3 regions of the Pseudarthrobacter sp. efr-133-R2A-89 genome follow, and region 1 is predicted to be linked to each of the others. Evidence: predicted binding sites of a transcription regulator. Region 1 holds the regulator's gene; each other region holds the start of a gene.
The links. Region 1 encodes HrcA, which represses chaperone genes, less so after heat shock. Its sites were predicted from a motif close to TTNGCACTCGNNNNNNNCGAGTGCNAA; they were not measured.
Positions count from the first base shown of each region.

Region 2: groES (co-chaperone GroES) is a predicted target of HrcA. The motif match lies at 2,700-2,726, and genes of this name have one in related genera.
Region 3: QRM95_RS17240 (FmdB family zinc ribbon protein) is a predicted target of HrcA. The motif match lies at 2,461-2,487, and genes of this name have one in related genera.

Region 1 covers NZ_JARVSE010000001.1:317,106-326,487, reverse strand. The annotation lists gene lepA (translation elongation factor 4) at 163-2,019, shown strand; gene hemW (radical SAM family heme chaperone HemW) at 2,045-3,274, shown strand; gene QRM95_RS01495 (DUF4870 domain-containing protein) at 3,439-3,849, opposite strand; gene QRM95_RS01490 (DUF3097 domain-containing protein) at 3,969-4,820, opposite strand; gene hrcA (heat-inducible transcriptional repressor HrcA) at 4,994-6,007, shown strand; gene dnaJ (molecular chaperone DnaJ) at 6,092-7,219, shown strand; gene QRM95_RS01475 (16S rRNA (uracil(1498)-N(3))-methyltransferase) at 7,222-7,998, shown strand; gene QRM95_RS01470 (GerMN domain-containing protein) at 7,985-8,869, opposite strand; gene QRM95_RS01465 (PhoH family protein) at 9,289-9,382, shown strand, end outside.
Region 2 covers NZ_JARVSE010000010.1:283,385-293,540, reverse strand. The annotation lists gene QRM95_RS17155 (dihydrofolate reductase family protein) at 1-484, shown strand, start outside; gene groL (chaperonin GroEL) at 560-2,170, opposite strand; gene groES (co-chaperone GroES) at 2,250-2,543, opposite strand; gene QRM95_RS17140 (hypothetical protein) at 2,791-3,171, opposite strand; gene QRM95_RS17135 (THUMP-like domain-containing protein) at 3,225-4,469, shown strand; gene QRM95_RS17130 (shikimate 5-dehydrogenase) at 4,496-5,314, opposite strand; gene QRM95_RS17125 (glycoside hydrolase family 3 N-terminal domain-containing protein) at 5,355-6,806, opposite strand; gene QRM95_RS17120 (glutamate--cysteine ligase) at 7,175-8,326, shown strand; gene tsaD (tRNA (adenosine(37)-N6)-threonylcarbamoyltransferase complex transferase subunit TsaD) at 8,377-9,468, opposite strand; gene rimI (ribosomal protein S18-alanine N-acetyltransferase) at 9,465-9,971, opposite strand; gene tsaB (tRNA (adenosine(37)-N6)-threonylcarbamoyltransferase complex dimerization subunit type 1 TsaB) at 9,977-10,156, opposite strand, start outside.
Region 3 covers NZ_JARVSE010000010.1:310,019-320,174, reverse strand. The annotation lists gene QRM95_RS17260 (hypothetical protein) at 1-69, opposite strand, end outside; gene QRM95_RS17255 (GNAT family N-acetyltransferase) at 175-795, opposite strand; gene galU (UTP--glucose-1-phosphate uridylyltransferase GalU) at 800-1,705, opposite strand; gene QRM95_RS17245 (5-formyltetrahydrofolate cyclo-ligase) at 1,810-2,430, shown strand; gene QRM95_RS17240 (FmdB family zinc ribbon protein) at 2,543-2,806, shown strand; gene QRM95_RS17235 (RcpC/CpaB family pilus assembly protein) at 2,918-3,649, shown strand; gene QRM95_RS17230 (AAA family ATPase) at 3,712-8,001, opposite strand; gene guaA (glutamine-hydrolyzing GMP synthase) at 8,130-9,719, opposite strand; gene QRM95_RS17220 (DUF3817 domain-containing protein) at 9,806-10,156, opposite strand, start outside.

The DNA of each region.
Region 1 (9,382 bases):
CATGCGCGGCCGGCAGAGTGCCCCCGCCGTGGCGCGGCAGGATGCGGTGCCGCGGCCCGGGACGTGGGACACTGGGAGTTCAAGATGTGCGGCCACACCGCCCGGCACCTTCGGGGTTGCCTGCCGGTTGGCTGCGAACAATGCCAACAGTAAGGACCCTGCGTGTCTCCCATGGCCCGCACCGCACCGGTGCCCGCCGCGACAGATCCGGCCATTATTCGGAACTTTTGCATCATCGCGCACATTGACCACGGCAAGTCCACGCTGGCTGACCGGATGCTGCAGTCCACCGGGGTTGTCCAGGCGCGCGACATGAAGGCCCAATACCTGGACCGCATGGACATCGAGCGTGAGCGCGGCATCACCATCAAGTCCCAGGCCGTGCGGATGCCATGGGAAGTGGACGGCGTCAGCTACGCGCTGAACATGATCGACACGCCCGGCCACGTCGACTTCACCTACGAAGTATCCAGGTCGCTGGCCGCCTGTGAGGGTGCGATCCTCCTGGTGGACGCAGCGCAGGGTATCGAGGCGCAGACACTGGCAAACCTGTACCTTGCCATGGAGAACAACCTCACCATCATCCCGGTGCTGAACAAGATCGACCTTCCGGCAGCGCAGCCGGAGAAATACGCAGCCGAACTGGCCAACCTCATCGGCGGCGATCCGGAGGACGTCCTGCGCGTGTCCGGTAAGACCGGCGTCGGTGTCGAGGCACTCCTGGACAAGATTGTCCGCGACCTCCCCGCCCCGACGGGCGACCCGGATGCACCCGCCCGTGCCATGATCTTCGACTCCGTCTATGACACCTATCGTGGCGTGGTCACCTACGTCCGCGTCGTGGACGGCATGCTGCACCCCCGTGAGCGCATCCAGATGATGTCCACCAGGGCATCGCACGAGCTGCTGGAAATCGGTGTCAGCTCGCCGGAACCCACGCCGTCAAAGGGCTTGGGCGTCGGTGAAGTGGGTTACCTCATCACCGGCGTTAAGGACGTGCGCCAGTCCAAGGTGGGCGACACTGTCACCAACCTGGCGAAGCCGGCGGCCACGTCACTGCCCGGCTACGCAGACGCCAAGCCCATGGTGTTCTCCGGCCTGTATCCGCTGGACGGCGCCGACTATCCGGTCCTCCGCGACGCCCTCGAAAAACTCATGCTCAACGACGCCGCCCTGGTGTACGAGCCGGAAACCTCCGCAGCCCTTGGCTTCGGTTTCCGTGTCGGTTTCCTGGGCCTGCTCCACCTTGAGATCACCCGTGAACGCCTGGAACGCGAATACAACCTGGCACTCATCTCCACCGCACCGAACGTTGAGTACGAGGTCACCCTGGAGGACAAGAAGGTGGTCCAGGTGACCAACCCCAGCGAGTACCCCACAGGCAAGGTCGCGGAGGTGCGCGAACCCATGGTGTCCGCCACCATCCTGGCGCCCAACGAATTCGTCGGCGCCATCATGGAACTCTGCCAGGCCCGCCGCGGCGTCCTGGGCGGGATGGACTACCTGTCCGAGGACCGGGTGGAGATCAGGTACCGCCTCCCGCTGGCCGAGATCGTGTTCGACTTCTTTGACATCCTGAAGTCCAAGACCCGCGGCTACGGGTCCTTGGACTGGAAGGCCGACGGCGACCAGGCAGCCGACCTGGTCAAGGTCGACATCATGCTGCAGGGCGAACAGGTGGACGCGTTCAGTGCCATCACGCACAAGGACAAGGCCTACGCCTACGGCGTGATGATGACCGGCAAGCTGCGCGAACTCATCCCGCGGCAGCAGTTCGAGGTGCCCATCCAGGCGGCCATCGGCTCCAGGATCATCGCCCGTGAAAGCATCCGCGCCATCCGCAAGGACGTCCTGGCCAAGTGCTACGGCGGCGACATCTCCCGTAAGCGGAAGCTGCTGGAGAAACAAAAAGAAGGCAAGAAGCGCATGAAGATGGTCGGCACGGTGGAAGTTCCGCAGGAAGCGTTCATCGCGGCCCTCACCACGGACGATTCAAAGGACAAGGCCAAGAAGAAGTGACCACCGCGCACCGGGGGACCCGCTGATGCCCAGCGTTCTTCCCCTTGGCGACCCGGCGCCGTCGGACGGTCTGCTGCCTGCGCAGGCAGCAGAGGGTGCGGCGGGCCGGGCCTTCGGCTTGTACGTCCACATCCCTTTCTGTGCCGTGCGCTGCGGGTACTGCGACTTCAACACGTATACGGCAACGGAACTCGGCGGCGGCGCTTCCCAGGATGCCTACGCGGGGACGGCCGTCTCGGAAGTGGGGCTGGCCGCGGAGGTACTGAAGCGTTCCGGCGTCCCGGCACGCAAGCTCAGCACCGTTTTCTTCGGCGGCGGCACCCCTACACTCCTGCCGGCCGGCGATCTCGCCATGATCCTTCGTGCCGCCATCGACCAGTGGGGAATCGAGGAGGGTGCGGAAGTCACCACCGAGGCCAACCCCGACTCGGTCACGCCCGAATCCCTCGCTATCCTCAAGGAAGCCGGCTTCACCCGGGTGTCGTTCGGCATGCAATCCGCCGTCCCGCACGTATTGAAGGTCCTGGACCGCACCCACACCCCGAGCCGGGTTCCGCAGGTGGTCCGGTGGGCCCGGGAGGCGGGCCTTGCCGTCAGCCTGGACCTGATTTACGGCACGCCCGGTGAGTCCCTGGCCGACTGGCGGTATTCCCTTGAAACAGCCTTGTCGTACGAGCCCGACCACATCAGCGCCTATGCGCTGATCGTCGAGGAGGGCACCAAGCTCGCCGCACAGATGCGGCGCGGCGAGGTCCCGGGAATCGACGACGACGACCACGCCGACAAGTACGAGCTCGCCGACGAGCTGATCACCGAAGCCGGGCTGGGCTGGTACGAGGTCAGTAACTGGGCCCGGACCCCGGAGCAGGCCTGCCGGCACAACCTGGCCTACTGGCGGGGCGACGACTGGTGGGGGATAGGGCCCGGCGCCCACTCACACGTGGGCGGCGTGCGGTGGTGGAACGTCAAGCACCCTGTGGCCTACGCCAACCGGCTCTCGCAGGGCCTGTCGCCGGCTGCGGGCCGCGAAACCCTCGATTCGGACACCAGGAGACTGGAGCGGGTGATGCTGGAGGCGCGGCTGCAGTCAGGCCTCGACGTCTCGACGCTCAGCACTTTGGGCCGCCATGAGGTGGCGGGCTTGATCGCGGACGAACTGGTGGAACCGGCCGCGGCGTTCCACGGACGGCTGGTCCTCACCCTGAAGGGCCGGCTCCTGGCGGACGCCGTGGTCCGCAGGATCCTGCCCGACTAACCGCAGCACGGCCCCGGCTTGAGCTTGCGAGGGCTGGAATACGCTGGGTGGGCCCACAGCGGCGAGGGCCCCGGCTTGAGCTTGCGAAGGCTGGATTACGCTGGGTGGGCCGACAGCGGCGAGGGCCCCGGCTTGAGCTTGCGAGGGCTGGGAGCCGCTGGGGACTATTTGATCCAGCGCAGGTTGTACGGGTAGCGGTGCGGCTGGCCCCGGTTGACGTGGATCCCTGCGGCCACCGAGAAGCAGGTCAGCGCAACCCAGATCAGCGTGGCGATGACGGCGAAGATGTTGCCTACGTAGGGAATGAACACCAGGATGTTGGCCAGGACCGCGGCGATGGTGGGCGGCAGGCTGAAGTTCAGCGCTTCCTTCGACTCCTGTGCTGTGAACGGTCCGCGGTCCCGGAAGATCAGGTAGATCAGCAGGGACGGAATGCACCCCAGGATCCCGCCGAAGTGGGCCAGTGTGGCCCACTGGCGGTCTTCGCTGGCCGTGAGCGGCAGCGCGTTGGCGGGGACGCCATGGTACTCGGAACGGCCTTGGCCATCCCTGTGATCACGTGCGTTTTCTGCCACAGTCTGTTTTCCTTCGGGGGTGCAAGTGGTGCTGACGACTATTAGGGACTCGGTGCAACGCTGCCAAAATCAAGGCATCGCAGTATCCAGAATACTGGGTCGCGGGGCGGAAGCGGCTTTCAGGGCACGGTGAGGAAATCGATCACTTCCTCAACCCGTCCCAGCAGCGATGGTTCCAGGTCGGCGTACGTGCGGACGGCGCCGAGGAGTTTTTGCCATCCCAGGCCAATATCTTCCTTGGTGGAGTGCGGCCAGCCAAAGGCCTTCAGGATGCCGGTCTTCCAGTCCTGCCCGCGGGGAATTGCCGGCCATTGCTGGATGCCCAGCACGGCGGGGCGGATGGCCTGCCATACGTCCACGTAGGGGTGGCCGACGATCAGGACATTTCCGGCGGCGCCAGGGGAGGCCATCACGGCGTCGGCGATGCGCGATTCCTTGGAATCGGGCACCAGGTGGTCCACGAGGACCCCAAGCCGGCGCCCAGGTCCCGGCCTGAAGTCCGCCACGGCGGCCGTGAGGTCGTCGATTCCGTGCAGGGGCTCGACGACGATGCCTTCCACCCGCAGGTCGTCTCCCCACACCTTCTCCACCAGTTCGGCGTCGTGCTTGCCTTCCACCCAGATCCGGCTGGCTTTTGCCACCTGGGCGCGCTGTCCGGAAACCCGAACCGACCCGGAAGCGGTCCGTCCCGCAGCGGGACCGGCGGCCGCGCGGGCGGGCGCCGGCGGCATCAGGCGGATCGGCTGTCCCTCCAGGAGGAACCCGAACCCCAGCCGGAAGGACCGCGACTTTCCGCGCCGGTCCTCGAGGGCCACCACGTGCATTCCGCCCGATTTCTCCACCCGGGTGACAGCTCCAACCCAGCCCGACTGGACTTCCTCCAGCACCATGCCGCGCTCCACGGGAACTTCCGGCAGTTCGGTCCGGCTAGGGGCGGAAATCCCGCGGGGGCCCCAGTTCTGGTAGTCCATGGATTCGATCCGCCTCGCGCTAGGTCCTCACCCCCGGAGTTTCGCCCGGAGCGGTACCAATGCTAACAACGGGCCGAGGCATAATAGACTGTTAGCACTGAGGCATGTCGAGTGCTAACCCCTGGGCGGCACCGGACGGGGCACGCGCCCCGGACCGTGGATGGAGGTGGAGAGTGAGCGAGCCACGCAAACTGGAAGTGCTGCGGGCGATCGTGGAGGATTACGTCCACTCCCGCGAGCCCGTCGGCTCAAAGGCGCTGGTGGAGCGTCATCATCTCGGTGTTTCCAGCGCCACGATCCGCAATGACATGGCGGCGCTGGAGGACGAGGGCCTGATCACCGCGCCGCACACCAGCGCAGGACGGATACCCACGGACAAGGGCTACCGCCTGTTTGTGGACCAAATCTCGGCGGTCAAGCCCTTGTCGGCGGCAGAGCGGAGGGCCATCCAATCACTCCTCGAAGGCGCGGACGACCTCGACGACGTCCTGGACCGCACGGTCCGTCTTCTGTCCCAGCTGACCAACCAGGTGGCAGTGGTCCAGTACCCGCACTTGAGCAGGGCCCTGGTCCGCCACATTGAATTCGTGCTGCTGGCGCCGCGCAAAGTACTGGTGGTGCTGATTGCCAACAGCGGCAAAGTTGAGCAGCGTGTGATCGACGTCGGCCAGGACCTCGGCGACGAGGCGCTTGCGGAGTTGCGGACCCGGTTCCTCGGGGCCTTGGGCGGCACGTCGCTGAGCCGCCTCGCCCAGGCCTTGCCCGCCGTCGTCGCCGCCGCACCGCACCCTCAGCGCCAGGCCGCGCACGCACTGGCACTTGGGCTGGAGGTCCTGGCCCAGAGCAGCCGGGAAGACCGGATGGTCATGGCCGGAACGGCCAACCTGGCCCGGTCCAACGTAGACTTTCCACTCAGCATCGGCCCGGTGCTCGAAGCACTCGAGGAGCAGGTGGTGATGCTGCGGCTGCTGAGCGAAATGGCGCAGGACCACCGCGGCGTGGCCGTCAGTATCGGACGCGAGAACCCTTACGACGGCCTCGCAGAGGCGTCCGTGGTGGCCACAGGCTATGGCCCTGACAGCGCCGCGAAGGTAGGGATCCTCGGCCCCACACGGATGGACTATCCCACCACCATGGCCGCCGTCAGGGCCGTGGCCCGCTACCTTTCCAGGATTTTGGGGCCCTGATCCTTCGTTACCGGACCACGTCCGGCATCAGGACCGGACACCGGACCCAACTGCACGCAGTACAACAAGGAAGAGATACGAACTTTGAGCAGCCACTATGACGTCCTTGGAGTCTCCCCCGAAGCTACGGGCGAAGAGATCAAAAAGGCCTACCGCAAACTGGCCCGTACCCTTCACCCCGACGTAAACCCCGGGGACGACGCGTCGGAACGCTTCAAGGCAGTCACTCACGCCTACGAGGTCCTCTCCGACCCCCAGAAGCGCCGCATCTATGACACCACCGGCAACGAGAACGGAACAGACAACGGCTTCGGCGGCGCGGGGTACGCGGGCCAGGGATTCGCATTCCAGGACATCTTCGACACCTTCTTCGGTGCCGGCGGCACGTCCGGACCGGCTTCCCGGGTGCGCAGGGGCCAGGACGCGCTCATCAGCGTCCGGATCGACCTCCGCGACGCCGTCTTTGGCGTCAACAAGAAGCTCGAAGTGGACACCGCCGTCGTCTGCCCCACCTGCGACGGATCGTGCTGCCGCCCCGGCACGCACCCCGAGCGCTGCGATATCTGCGGCGGCAGCGGCCAGGTCCAGCGGGCAGTGCGCTCCATCCTTGGCCAGGTCATGACGGCGGCCCCCTGCGGCACCTGCGAAGGCTTCGGCACGGTCATCAAGGATCCCTGCAACGAATGCAGCGGCCAGGGCCGCATCCGCAGCCGCCGCTCACTGACCATCAAGGTCCCTGCCGGCGTTGCCACCGGAACCCGCATCCAGCTCTCCGGGCAGGGCGAAGCCGGCCCCGCCGGTGGCCCCGCCGGCGACCTCTACGTGGAGATCCGGGTCAACAACGACGCCACCTATGTCCGCGAAGGCGATGACCTTCACGCCACCTTGCACATCCCCATGACAGCGGCTGCCCTCGGCACGGACGTCAGCCTGGAAACCTTCGACGGCAGCCAGGAGATCGACGTCAAGCCCGGCACGCAGTCCGGCGAGGTCATTACCCTTCGCGGGCTGGGCGTCACCCACCTGAGGGGCTACGGGCGCGGAGACCTGAAGGTCCACCTCCAGGTGGACACTCCCGCCAAACTCGACGCCGCGCAAGAGGACCTGCTGCGCCAGCTCGCCAAGCTCCGCGGGGAACAGATTACTGAGGGTAAGCTCGCCGCCAGCGGCGGCATGTTCGCCAAGCTCCGGGACCGGCTCGGTAACCTGTAGCGGTGAGCAACCCCGTATTCTTCGCCAGCCCCGGCTCCCTGGACGGCCTGGCGCCCGGCCAGGTCTTTGTCCTGGAGGGACCCGAAGCCCGGCATGCAGTCACCGTAAAGCGCTTGTCGCCCGGGGAGGCCGTGGACATAGTGGACGGCGCCGGCGTCCGCATGACCGGCAAGGTGGCGTCGGCATCGTCCACCGCACTGGAAGTGGAGTGCGGGACCGTGGTGGCCGAACACAGGCCCGAGGTCCGGCTGGTGCTGGCGCAAGCACTGGCCAAGGGCGACAGGGACGAACTGGCCATTGAGACGGCAACGGAACTGGGCATCGACGCCGTCATACCCTGGCAGTCGGAACGGTCCATCGTCCGCTGGAAGGGGGACCGGGCCGCCAAGGCCCACGCCAAGTGGCAGTCGGCCGTTGCCGCGGCCGCCAAGCAGGCCCGCCGCGCCTGGATTCCGGAGGTCCGGGACGCCGTCGAAACGTCCGGGCTCTGCAACGCTGTGGCGGCCGCGGACCTGGCCGTCATCCTGCACGAAGACGCCGTCAGGCCCCTGCGAACCGTCCTTGAAGGATGGCGGGGGAGCGCGGGCACCGGGCCCCGCGAGATTCTGCTGATTGTTGGCCCCGAAGGCGGCATCAGTCCCCGCGAGGTGACCAAGCTCTGTGACAACGGCGCGGTGACGGCCCTGCTGGGGCACCATGTCCTGCGGTCCTCCACTGCCGGCCCGGCCGCCGTCGTGCTGGCCAGCGACATCCTGGGACGCTGGGCTACCGCACCTTAAAGGACCGGGTGTCCTCGTTCCGGTCCGGCTCTCCACCGGACCCGGCCTGCGCCACGTGGAGTTCATAATCACCGGCCGGCAGGTTAAGGGCCAGTGTGAAGGCCCCTGCCTGGCCCTGTTCCGCGGCCGCCGTCGTTTCGCCGGTCAGGAAAGGCGTCTTGCCGCCGCCGTTGTCCGCCACCTGCAGGATTTGCCAGTGGAGCTTGGCTCCCGGCGACGTGCTGCGCCCGGTGATCTTCACGCTGCCTGCCGGGACTTCGGTATTCTCCTGCGGGTCGATGATCCAGACCGGCGCCACCAGGCCGGCGGCACGGGTCATCAGGGCGCCCAACTGGACCTTGCCGAAAGCGACGTAGTCCGTGTGCCCGTCCACGAGGATCCGGACCCGGACCTGCTGGCTGGTGTCAATCAGCCCCGAACTGGCGGCCGCCGCGGTGGCCGTATAAATCAGTTGCTGGATGGCGCGGGCAGCCATGTCGGCGTCGAGGTTGCTGTTGAACGCGTCAGCCGAAACGTCCACGGTGATGACGTCTTTGCCTGAAATCGAGGTGGCCAGTTTGTCCGGATTTTGCCATGGCGTGAAGAAATCAGGATCGAGCGGCTTCTCCGACATCATGGCCCGCAACGCGCGCGTCACCGGGTTGTCCTGCTCCGGGACGTCGCGGAATTCGCGGTAGAGGAAGATGTTGCCGCCGCTGCGGCCGATCCAGTACACGGGCGCCTTGTTGGAGGATTGGGTGGTCTCCAGCGGAGCGCTGGTGGACGGTGCATCCGGCATGGTCCCGCCGGACGCCGGGACCGAGGCGAGCGTGCCGGTCGGCGATGGGCCGCCCTCTGCGGTGCAGCCTGCCAGTATGGGAACAAGCACCAGGACGCCTGCCAGGACAGCCGGGCGAAAGGGGCCCTTCGTTCGGCCTGCCCTTTTGGGCACAGAGGTATCCGGCACTGTCCTGCCCTTGTCCTTTCGTGGCGTGGCGGGCCGATCCCCTGGCGGCCTGGAAGTCCCAGCAGTTGCTGGATTTCCAGCATTACACAGCGGTAAGGCCCAGCAGCGGTTCTGTGGCCGTCGCGCCCCAACTGCAACGGGAACGATATGAGGCCGATATGAAGTTGATATCAAACGGCTGCACCGCAGGACGTTCAGCAGCCGGCCGGTACGCGTAGCCGCCAGCTGCTGGCGTAAGATGAAGGGATCGCTGGGCAAGGAGCACCGTGCAACGGGCGCCCCTTCCAGCGCGGAAAATTGGATTGAAGAACTTCGAGGGGACCACAGGCCTGCGGGCCAGCACCATGACTGAATCAGCAAATGGTAAGCGCCGGCTCAACACAGGCGACGGCAGCCCGGGGGAGTTTCCCCACTCACTGCCGGGCACGAGGACCGAAG
Region 2 (10,156 bases), on a different contig from region 1:
CGACGACGAGGCCGGCGCCGCCATCCCCGCAGAGATTGGCCGCATGGATGCCCTGCTTCTCGGCCGGCGGACCTACGACATCTTTTCGGCCTACTGGCCGCACCAGGCAGGGGACATTGCTGATGCGCTCAACCGGGTACCAAAGTTCGTGGTCTCGCGCACCCTGTCCACCCCAGGCTGGGCCGGCACCACCGTCCTGCCGGATGAACGGGCTGCACGACGCCTCCGGGACGAGTACGGGCAGGTGCACATGTTCGGCAGCGGCGTCCTGATCCGCTCGCTGCTGGCTGCTGATGTGCTGGACCGGCTGCACCTCTGGCTGTACCCGGTCACGCTGGGCCAGGGCAAACGCCTGTTCGACGCCGGCACCGTCCCGGCGTCGTACCGCCTCGCCGAGCCGGTACGCAGCTTCCCGAAAGGGGCGGTCTCGCTGGTGTACGAACGGGCGGGCGGGGTTGAGACGTCGGAGATGGCCGCAACCTGACCCGCGGCCCCGGGTGCACAAAAAACCGGCCCAGCAGATGCTGGACCGGTTTTCTGCAGGGGAAGACGGGCAGGGTCAGTGGCTGTGGCCTGCGTGCTCGTCTTCTTCGGCCGGCTTCTCCACGACCAGGGTCTCGGTGGTGAGAACCAGGGCGGCGATGGAGGCCGCGTTGCGGAGGGCAGCACGGGTGACCTTGACGGGGTCGATGACACCGGCAGCGATCAGGTCCTCGTACTCGCCGGACTTGGCGTTGAAACCGTTGTTGGTTTCGAGGTCGGCCACCTTGGAGGTGATGACGTAGCCGTCGAAGCCGGCGTTCTGGGCGATCCAGCGCAGCGGCTGGACCAGGGCGCGGCGGACGATGCCCACGGCAGCGGCAGCGTCGCCTTCGAGTGCCTTGACGGACGGGTCCTCATCCAGTGCCTTCAGGGCGTGGATCAGGGCCGAGCCGCCACCGGCCACGATGCCTTCTTCGAGGGCAGCGCGGGTGGAGGATACGGCGTCCTCGATGCGGTGCTTCTTTTCCTTCAGCTCAACCTCGGTGGCAGCACCCACCTTGATGACGCCGATGCCGCCGGCCAGCTTGGCCAGGCGCTCCTGGAGCTTTTCACGGTCCCAGTCGGAGTCGGTGCGGGTGAGCTCGGCGCGCAGCTGCGCGACGCGGGCCGCAACGTCTTCGGCCGAGCCTGCGCCGTCGACGATGGTGGTGTTGTCCTTGGTGACGGTGATGCGGCGGGCGGTGCCGAGCACCTCCAGGCCAACGGTGTCCAGGCTCAGGCCCAGTTCCGGGGACACAACCTGTGCGCCGGTGAGGGTGGCGATGTCCTGGAGCATGGCCTTGCGGCGGTCACCGAAGCCCGGTGCCTTGACGGCCACGACGTTCAGGGTGCCGCGGATGCGGTTGACGATCAGCGTGGACAGGGCCTCGCCGTCGACGTCCTCGGCGATGATGAACAGCGGCTTGGAGCTCTGCAGCGCCTTTTCCAGCAGCGGCAGGAATTCCTGGATGGAGGAGATCTTGCCCTGGTTGATCAGGATCAGGGCATCCTCGAGGACAGCTTCCTGGCGTTCTGCGTCGGTGACGAAGTACGGGGACAGGTAGCCCTTGTCGAACTGCATGCCCTCGGTGAGGACCAGTTCGGTCTGGGTGGTGGAGGACTCTTCGATGGTGATGACGCCATCCTTGCCCACCTTGCCGAAAGCCTCGGCGAGGAGTTCGCCGATTTCGTCGCTCTGCGCCGAGATGGCGGCAACGTTGGCAACCTGGGTGCCCTCGACGGGGCGTGCGTTCTCCAGCAGGCGGGCGGCGACGGCTTCAACCGAGACCTCGATGCCGCGCTTGATCTGGCCGGGGGCAGCACCGGCGGCAACGTTGCGCAGGCCTTCCTTGACCAGGGCCTGTGCCAGGACGGTGGCTGTGGTGGTGCCGTCACCGGCAACGTCGTTGGTCTTGGTAGCGACTTCCTTGGCCAGCTGGGCGCCAAGGTTCTCGTAGGGGTCGTCCAGTTCGACTTCGCGGGCGATGGTGACGCCGTCGTTCGTAATGGTGGGGGCGCCCCACTTCTTGTCCAGGACGACGTTGCGGCCGCGGGGGCCGAGCGTCACCTTGACGGTGTTGGCGAGCTTATCGATGCCGGCCTCGAGGGCCCGGCGCGCAGCGTCGTCAAACGCAAGCTGCTTTGCCATGGTTTTGTCCTTTCAAAGACAGAAACCCCGCACTGCCGGCCAGCATAAGCGTGGCCGGCGGCACGGGGATCCGAAAGAGTTACTTGACGACGATCGCCAGGACGTCGCGGGCGGACAGCACGAGGTACTCGGTGCCGCCGGTCTTGACTTCGGTTCCGCCGTACTTGGAGTAGATGACGACGTCGCCGACGGCTACGTCGACAGGAACGCGGTTGCCGTCTTCGAAGCGGCCGGGGCCTACTGCAACAACTTCGCCTTCCTGCGGCTTCTCCTGTGCGGAGTCCGGGATGACCAGGCCGGAAGCCGTGGTCTGCTCGGCTTCGAGCGGGCGGACAACAATACGATCCTCAAGAGGCTTAATAGAGACCGACACTCGGACCTCTCCTTTTCGTCAGCAAATTCGTGGACTGGAAAGCTTTCCGCCGTGGCTGGCAAACCGTCGTCGCGGTGCCGGCAGCAGCCTGGCTGGCAGCTCTTCATGTGTTAGCACCCTCCGGGGGAGAGTGCTAATTGAAACTCTATGTAAGGGTTAGCACTCGGTCAAGGCGAGTGCCAGTTTTTCGTCATCGGCGTATTCCGTTAAGCACGGTTTCGGGACCCGCAACGAGCCTCAGGCAGCTTCAGCGGCCCAGATCGTCGAAGTCCACGTCTTCGCCGCCGTCGGCATCGCTGCCACCCTGTTTACGGCCCCGGAACAGAACCCAGGCCGCTGCGGCTGCGGCGAGCAGTGCGGCCACCAGGAAGAAGATGCTCCCTGCCCGCGCGCCGTCGTACAGTCCGCGGATATCACGGGCTTCCTGCGTGTTGTCCGAGATGTCGTTGCCGCCCACCGAATAGACGGTGGCGTTGAACGTGTCCAGGACAAAGATGATCACCAGGAGCGCGATGCACACCACGGCCACCACGGCGGCGGCGATCAGGACCGGGCGGGCAAACCGGGCAGGACCCCGTTCCTTGGGTTCGTGTTCGCCGGTGTCCCCGGGGGCTGCGGTTTCATCCATGGTGTCCACACTATCGGCAACCCGGCATCCGCTCCTCCACTAGGCTGGAACCCATGGCTCACGCTCCCCAGGACCAGATCGCACCCCTGCTGACCCCCGAAGGCTGGGAGCTGCTGGCCTCCCTGGGCCCCTACCGCGACGAGGATTCCTTCGAACTCAACTCCGCGCTCCGGAAGGCCGGCCATCCTGCCGGGCTGGTCTCCGCCGTCCTGACCCAGTCACGCCTGCGCACCAAGGCCGAGGCGAAGTTCGGTGAGTTCGCCCGCCAGATGCTCTTCACCCAGGCAGGCCTGGAGCAGGCCACCCGCCTGAACGTCGCGGCGCGCCACGCACAGCGGTTCGCCGCCGCCGGGATCAGCCACGTGGCGGACCTGGGCTGTGGCCTGGGCGCCGATTCCCTGGCCCTGGCATCCCTTGACCTCAATGTGACCGCCGTCGAAATGGACGAGACCACGGCGGCCTGCGCCACGGTGAACCTGATCCCCTTCCCCAACGCCACCGTGGTGCACGCGGATGCGGCAGCCGTGCCGTTGGAGGGGGTCGACGGCGTGTGGCTGGATCCAGCACGCCGGGTCACGTCCACGTCCGGCACCAAGCGGATCTGGGACCCGGAGGCGTTCTCACCGCCGTTGTCCTTCGTTGAATCGCTCGCGGCGTCAGGAAAGGCGGTGGGCGTCAAGATGGGGCCCGGCATGCCGCACGAATCCGTGCCCGCCGGCTGCGAAGCCCAGTGGGTGTCGGTAGCCGGAGACGTCACCGAGGTAACCCTGTGGTTCAACGCCGTCAGCAGGCCGGGGGTGCGCCGCGCCGCCCTGGTCCTTGGCCAGGAAGGTGCGGCCGAGCTGACCAGCGGCAACGATTTCGGCGCAGGCCCCACGGCACCGGTGGGACCGGTGGAGGGCTACCTGTACGAACCCGACGGCGCCGTGATCCGGGCCGGCCTGGTGGCGGATGTCGCGCTGGAACTCGGCGGCCACCTGGTGGATGAGCACATCGCCTACGTCTGTGCCCCGGAACTCGTGGCCACGCCGTTCGCCCGCGCCTACAAAGTGCTGGAAGTCATGCCCTACAACGTCAAGGCGCTCAAAGCCTGGGTGAAGCAGGAGGGCATCACCGTGCTGGACATCAAGAAGCGGGGCACCGCCGTGACCCCGGAAGAGCTGCGGAAGCAGCTGCTGCCGGGCGGAAAGGCGGCCGGCAAGGGTTCCGGCAAGAAGGCCGCCACCCTGGTCCTGACCCGGATTGGCGAGGACCGGGTGGCCGTCGTGGTGGAACCCGTCCCGACCTGCATGCCCTAGGGCCGGCCGGGCGGGCCGCCAGTCCGCTACTGGGCGCGCATGAACTCCTCGGCGGCCCGCACCTGCTCCGCCGTGGGCCGCACCCCCGTGTACAGGACAAACTGTTCGAGCGCCTGGATGGTGGCCACCTCGGCACCGGTGATGACCGGCTTGCCGGCTGCACGGGCGGCCCGGATCAGCGGCGTCTCGGCGGGCAAGGCCACCACGTCGAAGACCAGGCGGGCCGCTTCGATTGCCTCCGCCGGGAACGCCACGGTGTCCGCTTCCGTCCCGCCTGCCATACCGATGGGCGTGACGTTGATGATGAGGTCAGCCGTCCCGCCGTCGAGCGCTGCCCGCCACTGGAAGCCGTACTGGTCCGCGAGCGCCCGGCCGGAGGCCTCGTTCCGGGACACGACCGTGACATTGGCGAAGCCGGCGTCCCGCAGGGCCGCCACCGTGGCCTTCGCCATCCCGCCGGATCCCTGCACCACCACGGAGTAGCTGGTGGGAACCGCGTTGGAGGCCAGGAGCTGCTCAATGGCCGTGTAGTCGGTGTTGTACGCCTTCAGGTGGCCATCCGTGTTGACGATCGTGTTCACGGAATCGATGGCCTTGGCGGAGGGGTCCATCTCGTCCACCAGGGCTATGACGTCTTCCTTGTAGGGCATGGAGATGGCGCAGCCCCGGATGCCCAGGCCCCGCACGCCGGCGATGGCCTGTTCAAGGTTGGTGGGCGCGAACGCCTTGTAGATCCAGTTCAGATCCAGTTGCCCGTAAAGGTGGTTGTGGAACCGGGTCCCGTTGTTGCTGGGGCGGGCGGAGAGCGAGATGCAGAGGGTCATGTCTTTATTCAGAATGGGCACCCGACCATTAAACGCGCTCACCGCCGCTCCCGCTCGCAAGTCACGGAGTGCAGCCGGTTCCGGCCGGATAGGGCCCGACGGCGGCAGGCAGCTTTCCGGGCGCCGTTGCCTTCCCTGCCAGGACGGCGGCGAGGGCGTCGAAGGCGGTGTCGTTGCGGCCGTAGAGCGCCAGCTTGATCGGTGCGTTGGAGTCCTGCAGCGGCCAGGGCGCGTCCAGGGCTACCGCGATGTCGCCCGCTCCCGGTGTGCCGCCGAGGCCGATGAGGTTGACCACGGGGCCGGAGCCGACGGCCAGGCCGGCACGGGCGGCAGCGGCTTCGAAGCGTTCGCGGTCCCCCGGGCCACCGCCTTGGACGCGTACCGAACCCGGCACCAGCGGTCCGTGGCAGGGGCCGGAGAGGACTGTCACGGCGGATGCCGAGACCTTGGCTGACAGGGCTGCGCCGCTGCCGGCCGGAGCACCCGCACCGGGGGTCCCCGCAGGGGCCGCTGTGCGCGCATGCCACATCATCATGGTGGCAACCCGCCTCGCGGCGTCATCGAGCCGTGCGGCCGGGAGGCTGCCAGCTGCGAGGGCTTGCAGGATGGCGGCATGCGCCTGTTCCACGTCCTCGGGCATCAGCAGCAGGTCGGCGCCGGCGGCCAGGGCCTTCACGGCGGCCGCGCCGGCCGGATACTGCTTCTCCACGGCACCCATGTTGAGGGCGTCCGTCACCGCTACGCCCTGGAATCCCAGGTTCCGCAGCGCCGCGTAGCTTGGCGCGGAGAGCGACGCCGGCACGCCGGGTTCCAGCGCGGGCACGGCGATGTGCCCGGTCATGACGACCGGCAAGCCGGCGGCTACGGCGGCCTGGAACGGTTTCCAGTCCCTGCCCCGGAGCTCGTCGATGGTGGCCGGCTGGACGGGGAGGTTGAGGTGGGAATCGGTTGTCACCGAGCCGTGCCCAGGGAAGTGCTTGACGGTGGGGAGGATGCCTGCGTCCAGCATGCCCCGGGAGAACGCCACGCCCTGCGCTGCCGCCACTGCCGGATCGGCGGACATCGAGCGGGCACCGATGGTGGGGTCCTTGGGGCCGATGGTCACATCCGTGTCGGGCGCGAAATCGAGGTCGAACCCCAACGGCAGCAGCTCGGCGGCCAACGCCTTGCCGGCCTGGCGGGTCAGGTCTTCGCTGCCCGCGGCGCCGTAGCTCATGGGCACCGGCCATTCGGTGAGCGGGGCGCCCAGGCGGGCCACTGCGCCGCCTTCCTGGTCCACGCCGATGATCCCGGGCCATGGCCGGCCGTCCGCGGTGGCGGCCTGACGCAGCCGCTGGTTCACGGCCCCCATCGCGGCCACGTCCACGTTCCCCTGCGGGTCGCGCGGGACGTTGTCGCCCATGATGATGGACCCGGCCAGGTGGAGGCGCTGGATGAGCGCCGCGTGGGCTTCCACCTGGTTGCCCTTGAAGAACGGGAGCAGGACCTGGCCGGCTTTTTCCTCCGGCGTCATGGCCGCCACAGCCGCCGCGGCGGCGTCCTGGTCCCGCTGCTCGGGGCCCCACCCCAGGGGCCGGGAACCCGGATCAGGTGATGGGGACCCCAAAGGGGGCGCCGGCGTCGTACTTTCCGCGGCGGAAGCGCTGGGCGCAGGTGCCGGGGACGACGGCGGCGCGGCGCTGGGCGAGGCGGTGCAGGAGCCCAGGGCAACGGCTGACAACGCGAGGATGAGGGGAAAGGATTTGGCGGGACTGTGACGCAGCGGGAACGAGGCCATCAGTACGATGCTACCCCTGGACTAGACTTGGACCATCCGTTCGCCTGCCGGCTGCAGCCTGTGAGCGGCACCAGCCAGCGGCAAACCGGACAGTAAGGAATTGTGTGAAGATCGACTTCGCGTCATCGAGGCAGTCAACCCTCGGTGTTGAGTGGGAGCTCGCTTTGGTGGACGGCAAGACGGGCGAGCTCGCTTCCGTCGCCAACCAGGTGCTCCGCGGGGTGTCCTCCCGGCACCCGGAACTCAACGAAGACGACGAACACCCGCACATTAAGCAGGAACTCCTGCTCAATACCGTGGAACTGGTCACCGGGATCTGCGAGACGGCCGCCGAAGCCAAGGAGGACCTCAACCGGTCCGTGGCCGCAGTCCGCGAAATCACCGATCCCATGGGCGTGGAGTTGTTTTGCGCGGGCAGCCACCCGTTCAGCCCGCCGCAGCTCCAACCGGTCACGGACAAGGCGCGCTACGCCAAGCTGATCGACCGGACCCAGTGGTGGGGACGGCAGATGGTCATTTACGGCGTCCACGTCCATGTAGGGCTGGACCGCCGGGACAAGGCGCTGCCCGTCCTGGACGGACTGGTCAACTACTTCCCGCATTTCCAGGCGCTCTCTGCCTCCAGTCCCTTCTGGGGCGGTGAGGACACGGGCTACGCGTCCCAGCGGGCCTTGATGTTCCAGCAACTCCCCACCGCAGGCCTGCCCTTCCAGTTCAAATCCTGGGCGGAGTACGAGTCCTACGTCCAGGACATGTTCACCACCGGTGTCATCGACACCATTTCCGAGATCCGGTGGGACATCCGGCCAGTTCCGGCCCTGGGCACCATCGAAATGCGCATCTGCGACGGACTGGCCACGCTGGAGGAAGTGGGTGCCATCGCCGCCCTCACCCAGTGCCTGGTGGATGAGTTCTCCACCACCCTGGACAACGGCGGCACCATCCCCACCATGCCGCCGTGGCATGTCCAGGAAAACAAGTGGCGCGCCGCCCGCTACGGCATGGATGCCATCATCATCCTGGACGCAGCAGGCAAGGAACAGCTGGTCACGGACCACCTGCTGGAGACGCTGAACCGGCTGGAGCCCGTGGCGGCCAAGCTGCGCTGCTCCGACGAGCTCGCCGACGTGGAGAAGATCATCCGCCGCGGGGCCGGATACCAGCGCCAGCGCCGGGTGGCAGCCGAAAACGGCGGGAACCTGCAGGCCGTGGTGCTGGACCTGGTCAAGCAGATGCGCAACGGTCCCACCGCCTGATCTGCTTCTGCCGAAGTGGGGTACTTTCGGCACGGACGCGCCGTCCGCCGTCAGGCCGGCAGCGATACCGAGGTGACGGGCAGCGACGAATCCGGGCCGAAGCCGATACCGCTGGGTTCCACGCCGGCCATCACCAGTTGCGCTCCGAGGGCGGCCACCATGGCGCCGTTGTCGGTGCAGAGGTCCAGCGGGGGGACGTGCAGCCGGATACCGGCGGAGGCGCATCGTTGCCCGGTCAGCTCCCGCAGGCGTGAATTGGCCGCCACCCCGCCGCCCAGCAGGACGTCCTTGATTCCGTGCTCGCGGCAGGCCAGGACGGCCTTGGACGAGATCACATCCACCACCGCTTCCTGGAATGCGGCCGCGATGTCAGCCACCGGAATTTCCTCCCCGCGCGCCTCGAACTGCTCCACGCACCGGGCCACCGCCGTCTTCAGGCCGCTGAAGGACCAGTCATACCGGTGCGGGCCCGGTTCATCCGCCGTGCCCATGTACTTGGGCTGGCTCAGTCCGCGGGGGAAGCGGATGGCCTTGGGATTGCCGTTGCGGGCCACCTTGTCGATGGCCGGCCCACCGGGGTAGCCCAGGCCCAGGATGCGGGCCACCTTGTCATACGCCTCACCGGCGGCGTCGTCGATGGTGGCGCCCAGAAGCTCCACATCGCTGGTGATGCTGTTGATGCGGAGGATCTCCGTGTGGCCGCCGGACACCAGCAAGGCGCCCAGGTTGGCCGGCAGGTCCTGCGTCCTGCCGGTTGCCCGGTCGTCCAGGAGGCCGACCCCAACGTGGGCCACCAGGTGGTTGATCGCGTACAGCGGCTTCCCGGTGGCGACGGCGAGCGCCTTGGCGGCGCAGACTCCCACCATGAGGGCGCCCGCGAGACCGGGGCCTGATGTCACGGCGATGGCGTCCACGTCGGCCAGGTGCACGCCCGCGTCCGCCAGCGCCTGCTCCAGGGTGGGAACGAAGGCGTCCAGGTGTGCACGGGAGGCAATCTCCGGGATGACCCCGCCGAACCGGACATGCTCGTCCATCGAGGAGGAAACGGTATTGGCCAGGAGGGTGGTGCCGCGGACCACCCCCACCCCCGTCTCATCGCAGGAAGATTCGATCCCCAGGACCAGGGGCTGCGTGCGGTTCATTGCCTGCCTGCTTCCGTTGCGTCGTCACCGGCGGTTTGAGCGGCCAAGGGGAGCCGCATGATCAGGGCGTCCACGCCGTCGCGGTAGTAGCGGGGACGGACATGGATCTGCTCGAAACCGAACCGCAGGTACAGCTGCTGGGCCCGCGGGTTGTCTGCCCGGACTTCGAGCAGGACGTCGGCGGCGCCCCGCCGCCGGGCCTCCCCGATGAGCCGGGTGAGCAGGTCGCTGCCGATGCCGCGCCCCTCGTACTCCGGGACGACGGCGATAGTCTGCACGTCTGCGATCGGCTCGATGCACATCAGGCCGGCGTAGCCCACGATGCCGTCGCTGCCCTCCGCCACCAGGTAGCGGCGTGTTTCCGGCTGGGAAAGCTCATCCAGGAACATCTGCACGGGCCAGGCATCGATCGGGAAGAGCCGGTGTTCCAGGAGTCCGACGGCGGGAACATCCTCCAAGGTCATGTCGCGGACCGTGATTCCCGCCGGCCGTGGATCCTGCATGGTGTTCACAGTGCCCTCTTCCGTGGTCCGGGGACCTGGGCGTCGGATTCGCGCAGGTACAGGGGGGTGGAGTCCAAGAGCGCCTCGCCGGAAGCCAGCCTGGCAAGGGCGAACTGGCCAAGGTACAGCGCGTCCGGCTGCTCGGCCGCGAATTCCGGGTGGGCGTCCAGGACGTCGCCGTACAG
Region 3 (10,156 bases), on a different contig from region 1:
CCTTCGGTTCCGGAGGACGTACGGGGCGACCCAAAGGATCCAGAGCGCGACGGCAACCACGAGGATCACTGAGCTGCTAAGGGGGAAGTCCACACTCAAAACCGTATGAGCATCATGCCTGCTCAGGCCGCATTAGCCCCGGTGTGTCGTACCCCTGTCCACAAACCGATGGATTTATGACGGCCGGGACGCCAGCCACGGCGCCAGCAGGCCCGCCGGGACTTCTTCGGAGGTCAAGGCAAACGAACGGTGATCCGCCCACCGGCCATTAATGTGCAGGAAACGGGGCCGGTACCCCTCATCCCGAAATCCCAGCTTCTCCACCACCCTCAGGCTGGGCCCGTTCTCCGGCCGGATGTTGATTTCCATCCGGTGCAGGCCCAGGGTCCGGAAGCAGTGGTCAGTCACCAGGGCCACGGAGGTGGGCGCGATCCCCCGGCCGGCCCGGGCTTGATCCACCCAATACCCCAGAGTGGCCATCATGGCCGAACCCCACACAATCGAGGACACGGTCAGCTGGCCGACGATGGCCGGATTCCGGAGTCCCGGGGTCCGCTCGGTGATGACGAATGGAAGCGCCGTGGCCTGGGCTGCCTGCGCGTTCAATGAGCGCACCATGTGCCGGTAGTCGGGCAGCCCGCCTCCGGGTTCAGGGTTGGAGGCTTCCCAGGGCGCCAGCCACTCGCTGTTCCTGGACCGCACCTCGGTCCATTCCCTTTTGTCGCGGTAGCGGATGGGCCGCAGGACCAGGTCACCGCATTCGAGGGTGACCGGCCAGATGGGACCGGTACGCACGGCGTCAGCTGGAAAGGCCGGCGGTGAAACCGGGCAGCCACTCCCGCAGGCCGGGGCCCAGGTCATCGCTGTCGACGGCCAGCTGGACGCAGGCCTTCAGGTAGCTGAGCTTGTCCCCGGTGTCATAGCGGCGGCCGCGGAACACCACGCCGAAGACCCCGTAGCCCTTGCCGTCTCCGGACGCGAGTTCCTGCAAGGCATCGGTCAGCTGGATCTCGCCGCCGCGGCCGGGTGCGGTGTGCTCAAGGACATCAAAGACAGCGGGGTGCAGGACGTAGCGGCCGATCAGCGCCAGGTTGGACGGTGCTTCCTCGGGTGAGGGCTTCTCCACGAGCCGGTTGACACGGACGTACCCTTCGCCGTCCAGCTCCTGGACGTCGGCGCAGCCGTAGGCACTGATCTGTGCGGGCTCCACCTCGATGAGGGCGACGACGGAGCCACCGGTCTTCGCCTGCACGTCGATCATTGTGCTCAGCAGTTCGTCGCGTGCATCGATGAGGTCATCACCCAGCAGGACAGCGAAGGCTTCGTCGCCGACGTGTTGTTTGGCGCGGAGTACGGCGTGGCCCAGGCCGTGCGGGTCGCCTTGCCGGACGTAGTGGATGTCGCCCAACTGGCTGGCTGCCTGGATGGAGGCGAGCTTCTCGGTGTCGCCCTTGTCGGCGAGGGTCGATTCGAGGGAGGGCACGCGGTCGAAGTGGTCTTCCAGGGCACGTTTGTTCCGGCCCGTAATCATCAGGATGTCGTTCAGGCCCACATGGACGGCTTCCTCCACCACATACTGGATGGCAGGTTTGTCCACGACGGGGAGCATTTCCTTCGGCATTGCCTTGGTGGCCGGCAAGAACCTGGTGCCCAGGCCCGCTGCTGGGATGACGGCTTTGCGGACTCTGGGGTTACTGGTAGTCACCGGACTAATCTAGCGTCAGCGTCAAGCATTTCAGTAACCACCGGCACGGCAGGCCGTCATCCGCCTGTGATGCCGTGGAACGCCAGGCACCGAGGAAGGACACCATGCAGGAGACGACGAATCCCGCCAAGGACGAGATCCGGGCGGCCCACCGGCGCCGGCGGGCCGCCCGGACGGAGGCGGAGCTGGACGCCGCCGGGTCGGACCTGGCGCGCCACGGGGAAGCCTGGGCAGCATCCGTCACCGCGGGGCGCCCGGGAACCGTATGCGTCTACCTGGGTGTCGGGAAGGAACCGCCCACCATGCCGCTGGTCCATGCGCTGCGCGGCAGCGGCCACGAGGTCCTGCTTCCGGTATGCGAGCCGGGCCGGGAGTTGAGCTGGGTGTTCTGGACCCCGGATACCAGCTTCGAACGCAGCTTGCACGCGCCCATCCTGGAACCCGCCGGGCCCCGGCACGGGCCCGAGGTCGCCGGGACCGCAGCGGCGCTCATCATTCCCGCCACCGCCGTGGACCTGTCAGGCAACAGGATCGGCCAGGGGGGCGGATACTACGACACCTTCCTTGGGCATCTGGCCACCGCCGGGAAGGAAATACCGTTGGCCGCTGTTATCTACGACGATGAATTGCTTCCCGCGGGGCGGATTCCTGCCGAGGAATTCGACCGCCCGGTCCCGGGTGTCCTGATGCCGTCCGGGTACCGGGGCCTGCCGGGTGGCCGCTGAACCCGGTCCCCTCCGGGCGCAGTGATAGAATTAGCACTCAGGCCCTGCGACTGCTAACGGATTACCGGGTGGCAGCACGGGACCTCTCGTTTGCCCAAGAGGAGGAGCACCAGTGCCAACATATGCTTACGCCTGCAAGGATTGCGGCCACGCCTTCGACATCGTCCAGTCGTTCTCGGACAGCAGCCTGACATCCTGCCCCGAATGCGAGGGCACGTTGCGCAAGAAGTTCAACAGCGTGGGTGTGGTTTTCAAGGGCTCAGGTTTCTACCGTACCGACTCACGCGATTCCAAGGGCAGCTCGGTCTCCCCCGCCCCGGCAGCGGCGCCGGCGGCGCCTGCCGCAGCGCCCGCCCCGGCAGCGGCGGCCAACTAGCCCCACGCACTGATGACGACGACGGCCGGCGCCTCCTGGCGCCGGCCGCCTTTGTCCACATAGCCGCCACCAGCACTGTCGTGCCGCTTCGGCCGCCAATAGCGTGGGCGCATGCCTGCATATCCACGCCGTGGCCGCAACAGCCTCCGGATTCCCACCCCGTCCCGTACTGCCAGCCGCCCCGCCAAGGCCAACCACCCCATCCCGGCGCAGGTTGCCTCCTGGCTGGGCCGCAACCGCCGCCTGGCCGCCGCCCTTCTCCTGTGTGCAGCGGCGGCCACCGCCGTCAATCAACTGACGCCGGCTCCGCTCCCGACCGTAACAGCACTCGCTGCTGCGCGGGATCTTCCGGCAGGTACCGCTGTGACGGCGGCAGATTTGGCCAGCGTTCATGTGCCGCCCGGAATGGTCGCGGAGGGCTTCCTCCAAGACACCGCCGCAGCCGCCGGGAAACAGCTCGCTGGACCGTTGCGAAAAGGCCAGCTCGTTACTGACGCCCAGCTCCTGGGCCCGGGCCTCCTCATTGGGACGCCTCCGGGCTCGGCCGCGGTTCCGCTCCGCATGGCGGACCCGTCTTCCATTCAGCTGGTGTCCCCGGGCCAGTTGGTCAATGTGGTGCTCACATCTGCCAACGGGTTTGACCAGCAAGGCCCATCAGAGGTGCTGGCGTCTGCGGTTCCCGTGCTCTGGACTTCAAACAAGGGCGGCCAGAGCGGCCAATGGCTGGGTACAACGGAGACCGACGGGTTGATAGTGGTGGGAGCAAACGCGGAACAGTCATCCCGGCTGGCTGGAGCGTCAACGCAGGGCAGGCTCTTCTTCGTCCTGGTGGGTCCGCCGTGACACCCCGGATACGATTCCTGGACAACCTCCGGGTTGCCCGGGCCTGGAGGCCTTGCTGCGGGTCAGCCCCAGTGCGGCGGTTTCTGTTCCTTCAGCCAGGCGTCGTGGTCGTCCTCACGGTCGCCCCAGCTGCGGGCGTCGTCTTCCGCGGCCTTGCTGGGCAGCACAGCGTCGGTACCTGCGGTGGCCCGCCCTGGCGCCGGAGCGGACTGGGGCGCACCTGCCGGAGTTCCGCCGTCAGTTACCGCTTCCGTCTTCTCGTTCTCGCTCATATCTTCTCCGGCCCGATTTTCCGCGGGCCCATTGTTGTCGGAAACGTTGTCGTTGGAGGCGCTGAGGCCGGAAACATTGACGTCGGAGACGCTGTCTTCCGCGGCCATGCCGTTGGCCTCCGTGGTGTCCAGGCCACCGGCGCGCCGGCCCTGGCTGGGGCGGATGCCCACGTCGGGGTCTTCGGAGTCATTCCGGTTCCCGCCACTGGCGTTCCGCGGCAGATAGGCAACACCGGTGGCCGGCGCCGCATCGATCCCATTGAGCGCCTGGTCCACGTCGTCGTCAAGGAATCCGGCCGAGGGCGCAGTCCTGCCCGGCAGCACCAGGTTTTCCAGGCCGAGGTACCCGGCAATGCGGTCGGCACAGGACGACGGGTCGGTAAAGACCTCGATGGTCCACAACGGCATATAACGCCATCCCAGGCGTTCCAGCAGCTGCGGGCGGAGCCTGCTGCGTTCCCGAACGCTCATGGTGCGGTACTGCCTGGTGCCGTCGGACTCGATCGCCACCGGTCGTGGCAGGTCGGCGTCGTCCTTGCCCATGGTGTTCAGCGGGTCAGCCGCGGCCACAACGTCGATGGCGCCGTCGTACTGGTGCCAAACCCGGGCGCCGCGGGCGCGCAACCGGTCACCCAAGTCGGCGACCAGCGGGTCCGCGCCGAGTGCCTGTTCGCTGGCGGCTGCCCGGGAGGCGGGAGTTCCGAGGTCGGTGTTACCCGAAATTTCGCGGTTCAGCAGTGTGTACAGGTCCACCGCGCCGTGCGTGAGCCTGGTATGGTCCAGGTCCTCGGGCCGGAAGCAGGTGAGCACATGCATGGACCGGCGCGCCCGCGTCATGGCCAGGGCGAACTTCTCCCTGCCACCTTCCGCGGACAATGGTCCGAAATTGTGCAGCGCCCGGCCGTGCGGGGTGCGCCCAAAACCTGGGGAGAAAATAACGTGGTCGCGGACCAGTCCCTGGGCCCTCTCCAGGTCCACCACCCTGAAGGACTCAGGACCGGCACCGAAGAAGCCGGCCATCCCGGGCTGGTTGGACAGCTGAAGGCGGATGGACTCACCAATCCTGGCGGCGTGCCGCAGGCTCGCGGTGACCACGGCGAGCGAAGTACGCGGACGCAGGCGGGCGTGCTCGAACACGAGCTCGACCACCCGGTTGACCTCAGCCACCACCGACTCCACGCCCTCGTGGTCGGCGCTGGGCAGGCCGGTGCCGTCAGGCAGGTACTCCACCAGCAGCGCCCGGTCCAGGCCCGTCGCCGACTGGCCTTCGGGCAGCCGGCGCAGCCCGCCGTCGTAAAAGTTCTTACTCAGCTGCAGGACGAGGTCCTCGTCCACAGCCCGGTACACGACGTTCAGCCGCCAGACCGGAAGCACCGCAGAGAGAGCCGTGAAGGCGCTCTCCACCCTGTGGTGGGCGGACTCACCGGCGGCGAGGCGTTCCACGCCCACGGTAAAGGTCCGGGGCGAAGCGATGCGCGGGTCGCCGAACGCAATCACCTGGCGCGCACGGGCGATCGACGGCAGGACGGCCTGCAGCGACGTGGCCTCGGCATCCAGGATCACGACGGCGTCGAAGTGTTGCTCCGCCGGGAGCAGACCGGTCATCAGGTATGGGCTGACAGACCACACCGGAACCAGGGTGCCGATCAGGTCGGGGGCCTGCGCGGTCAGGGACGGCAGTGATACCCGGCCGTCCTTGAGCAGGCTGCGCAGCAGGCCCGCCTGGCGCGGCTGTTCGGCGATCGCTCCGCGCCAGCGTTCCGCCAAGTCCCAGCGAAGGCGTGCGGCGCCGCTGGCGATGTGGGCGTTGTCCGCCAACCGGTACTCGGCCTCAAGCTGGCGCAGCGCGTCGCCGTCGGACATGGCCAGGTAGTCATCGCCGCTGATCATGGCCTCAAGGGCGGACTGCCACCAAGCCAGTTCCAGCTCGGCTGCAACGGACCGTTCCGGGACTTCCCGCTCCGCAAGGTCTGCCAAGAGTTCGCCCAGGCCGTGCTCGCGCATGTTTTCGATCAGGAGGGTGCGTTCGGGGAGCGTCTTGAGGGTGTCGGTGTCCGCCACGAGGCGTTCCAGCCGCTCCATCAGCTGGCCATAGGGCGCAGCGGCGAGGGATCCGCCGGCTTCCGTGTGCCGGAGCGCCTGGCCCAACTGTTCCAGCTCCCCGTCCAGCGACCGGTACATGGCGATCATTTCGGCCAGGCCGGACGGCACCGCTGGGTGGCGTTGGGTGGTGGCGTAACCGGCCCAAAGGGCGCGCTGCTCCTGGACCAGGACCAGGGATGTGTGCAGATCGGCGATGTGCACGCCCGGGCGCACGTATTCCTTGGCCACCCGGCGAAGCCTGGAACGCTGCATGGACGTCATCTCGATGCCGCGCTCACGGCGCCACGCTGACGGGGCCGTGGCGGAAATCAGGTCCGTCACGGGCCGATCGAAGATGTCCGGCGTGAATTTGTCCAGGCTGCCGCGGACGGCAACCAGCAGCTCGAGCTGCTCGCCCCATTCCGCAAAGGACTCCCCCAGCCGGATTTCAGCGTGCTCGGCGACGGCGTCCATGCGGTCGCGTAGCACCGGGAGGCTCTTGGCCACGGAGCGGACCAGATCCTGCGCTTCCTCGGTTTCCTTCCGGGTCAGCAACCGCGCGCCGTGCCAGGGGCTGGTGGTTGCGGCCTTGCTGAAGCTGCCCAGTTCGGCAGCACGGCGAAGCCTTCCGGCCAGCTCCTCGCGGTCGCGGATGCTGTCCAGGACACTGCGCTTCAACCGGACGGTGGTGGCCGGCGCCGGATGGATCGAGGTGAGCTCCGCGAGGGACTGCATGGCCTGGTAGGGCGAGCAGCCCCACCGGTCCCGGACGTTGTGCAGCGACGCCACGTGGTCCATGAGCGCGTGCCGGTGCTCAGTCAGGGTGGTGTGCAGATTGCCCAACTGCGGTTCCAAGGACTTTTCGTTGCGGACGATCGCCCGCACCAGCTGGCCCTTCAGCTGCTGCGCCGTGACGTTCCCGGAAAGCTGGAACAGGATGGATTCCAGTCCCAGGGATTCGAGCTGGCCGGAGACTTCATTCAGGCTGGCCCGGCGGTCACCAACCACCAGCACCGTCTTCCCGGCGTCCACCAGGGCACCGATGGTGTTGATCGCGGTCTGCGTCTGGCCGGTACCCGGCGGGGCGCTGACAACGAGGGAGTCCCCGGCTCGGGCCGCATCAATCACATACTGCTGGTCCGTGTCCGCGTCCAGCAGCAACAGCTCGTCCTTGGGATGCCTGTTGTCCAGGTGCGGGAAACGCGAGGGGTCCGGGTCTTCGACGTCCACAACTTCGCCCCCGGCGGCGGTCGCCAGAGCCGACACAATGGGGTGGGAGTCGTTGATCCAGGGGTCGTCCAGGTTGCCGGAGAGATCGGCGAAGGTCGAAACGAGCAGGTTGTGCTGGGTTTCCGCGCCATGGATGGGCCGGATCAGCGTGGCCAACCGGTCCAGGACGGGCTGCGGGTCGAATCGGGCGGTGCTGTAGGCGAGGCGGGTCACGGCGTTGACGTCGAAGACGATCCCGTGGATGTTCTTCAGGTGGCGTACCAGTGCAGGGTTGATGTGCGCCTGCTCGGTGAGCTGCAGCTCGAAGTCGTCCTCGCCCGGGCGGACGGTGAGGGAGATGGCGGTCAGCATGACGGGGGCGGACACGCGCTGGGGTTTGCCCCCGACGGCGGACGTCCACACCACAGTGCCGGCGGACAGGTACCCGGCGTCGATGCCGCGGTCGTTGGAGAGCTCAAAGATCTTTGACCTGATGTTGCGCGATGCCCTGGCGGCCACGACGTATTGCTGGCGGTCCCGGATCAGCGTGGACAGGCGTGTGCGGCGCCCTGCCATGAGCTGGGCAAGGCCCGAGGGATGCGCCGAGGTGAGGTCGATGGAGCCTTCGGGAGTCTTGGTGAAGCGCAGCATCGTGTCCGCGCCAGTGAAGGGTTTAAGCCCGGACAGCCATTTGCGAAGCTCTTCCGAGCCTTCCGGGTGGCCTTGACCAACTGACACTTCTGCCTTCTTTTCTGCGTTTGCACGTGACGCCCTGGACCATACCGGCATAGATTCGAGAGTAGCCGCTCCGGTGCCGGACTTTGGCGACCGCAACACTGGAGCACAGGAAATTGCGGGGATTCTCCCGGGAAAAACAGAGGCCGGCCTCCGCTGGCGGAGGCCGGCCTCTCAGGGGACTATTCCCATTCGATGGTTCCCGGCGGCTTGCTGGTGACGTCAAGCACCACCCGGTTGACGCCGTCCACCTCGTTGGTGATCCGGTTGGAGATCCGGGCCAGGAGATCGTAGGGCAGGCGCGACCAGTCGGCGGTCATGGCATCCTCGGAGGACACCGGACGGAGCACGATCGGGTGGCCGTAGGTGCGTCCGTCGCCCATGACGCCCACGCTGCGGACGTCGGCGAGCAGCACAACGGGCATCTGCCAGACTTCGTCGTCCAGGCCGGCGGCGGTCAGTTCGGCACGTGCGATGGCATCCGCCTTGCGGAGCAGGTCCAGCCGTTCCTTGGTGATATCGCCGACGATCCGGATACCCAGGCCGGGGCCGGGGAAGGGCTGGCGGCCGACGATTTCCTGCGGCAGGCCGAGCTGTGCACCCACGGCCCGGACCTCGTCCTTGAACAGGGCACGCAGCGGTTCAACGAGCTCGAACTGCAGGTCCTCCGGGAGGCCGCCCACGTTGTGATGGCTCTTGATGTTGGCAGCACCTTCGCCGCCGCCGGATTCGACGACGTCCGGGTACAGGGTGCCCTGGACCAGGAATTTGATCTTCTCGCCGTGGGCAGCAGCATCGGCGATGATGGCCAGTTCCGCTTCTTCGAAAGCGCGGATGAATTCACGGCCGATGATCTTGCGTTTGGTTTCCGGATCGCTGACACCTGCCAGTGCCGAAAGGAAGCGCTCTTGTTCGTTGGCGACGTACAGCTTCACGCCGGTAGCGGCGACAAAGTCACGCTCAACCTGCTCTGCCTCGCCTTCGCGCAGCAGTCCGTGGTCAACGAAAACACAGGTGAGCTGGTCGCCCACTGCCCGCTGCACCAAGGCGGCGGCCACGGCAGAATCGACACCGCCGGAGAGTCCGCAAATGACCCGGGCGTCTCCCACCTGCTGGCGGATGCGCTCCACCTGCTCCTCGAGGATGTTGCCGGTCGTCCAGTTGGGTTCCAGCTTGGCGCCCTTGAAGAGGAAGTTCTCCAGGACCTGCTGGCCGTAGGCGGAGTGCTTGACCTCGGGGTGCCATTGCACGCCGTACAGGCACTTCTCTTCATTGGCGAAGGCCGCGACTTCCGCGCCGGCGGTGGTGGCCAGGACATCGAAGCCTTCGGGCGCCTCGTGGACGGAGTCGCCGTGGCTCATCCAGGTCTTCTGGTGCTGCGGCATGCCTTCGAGCACGGAGCGCCCGTCACCCAGGATGGTGGTTTCGGTGGATCCGTACTCCCGCAGCCCGGTCTTGTCCACCTTGCCGCCCAGTGCGTTGGCCATGGCCTGGAAGCCGTAGCAGATGCCGAAGACGGGGACGCCCGCTTCGAAGAGGTCGGCACCGACGCTCGGGGCGCCGTCGGCATAGACGCTGGAGGGGCCGCCGGAGAGGATGATCGCGGCGGGGTTCTTGGCCAGTAGCTGCTCGGTGGTGTAGGTATGCGGAACCACTTCCGAATACACATTCGCTTCCCGGACGCGGCGGGCAATGAGCTGCGCGTACTGGGCACCGTAATCAACAACCAGCACCGGCTTCTGGGAAGTCTGGGATGCAGTGGGAGTAGTCACCGTAATAGCCTACTTTGCGCCGTTGCACCGACGCACCTTGAGAGGCTTCCCTGTGACGGAGCAGACGTCCTTGAAGGCGGAAACGCTCAGTAGCGCTGGGGCGCCTGCGGGTTGGCGGCGAGCTCGGCCTCAACCTCGGCGTGGAACTTCTTTTCGATGATGAAGGACAGGAACGGCACTACGCCGCCGAGGGCCAGCAGGACCAGCTTCAGGAACGGCCAGCGCATGAGGGACCAGAGCCGGAAGTTGGAGATCAGGTACACCACGTACATCCAGCCGTGGACGATCAGGACGGTGACGGAGACGTTCACACCGTTCAGCACCGCCGGCGGTTCGGCGTCGGCGAAGCCAAAACCGAAGGGCTGGCCGGTGAGTGCGCTGGTGCCGCCGGCGAACAGGTACTGCCCGAAGCCGTACCGGGCCACCAGTTCCGCGCA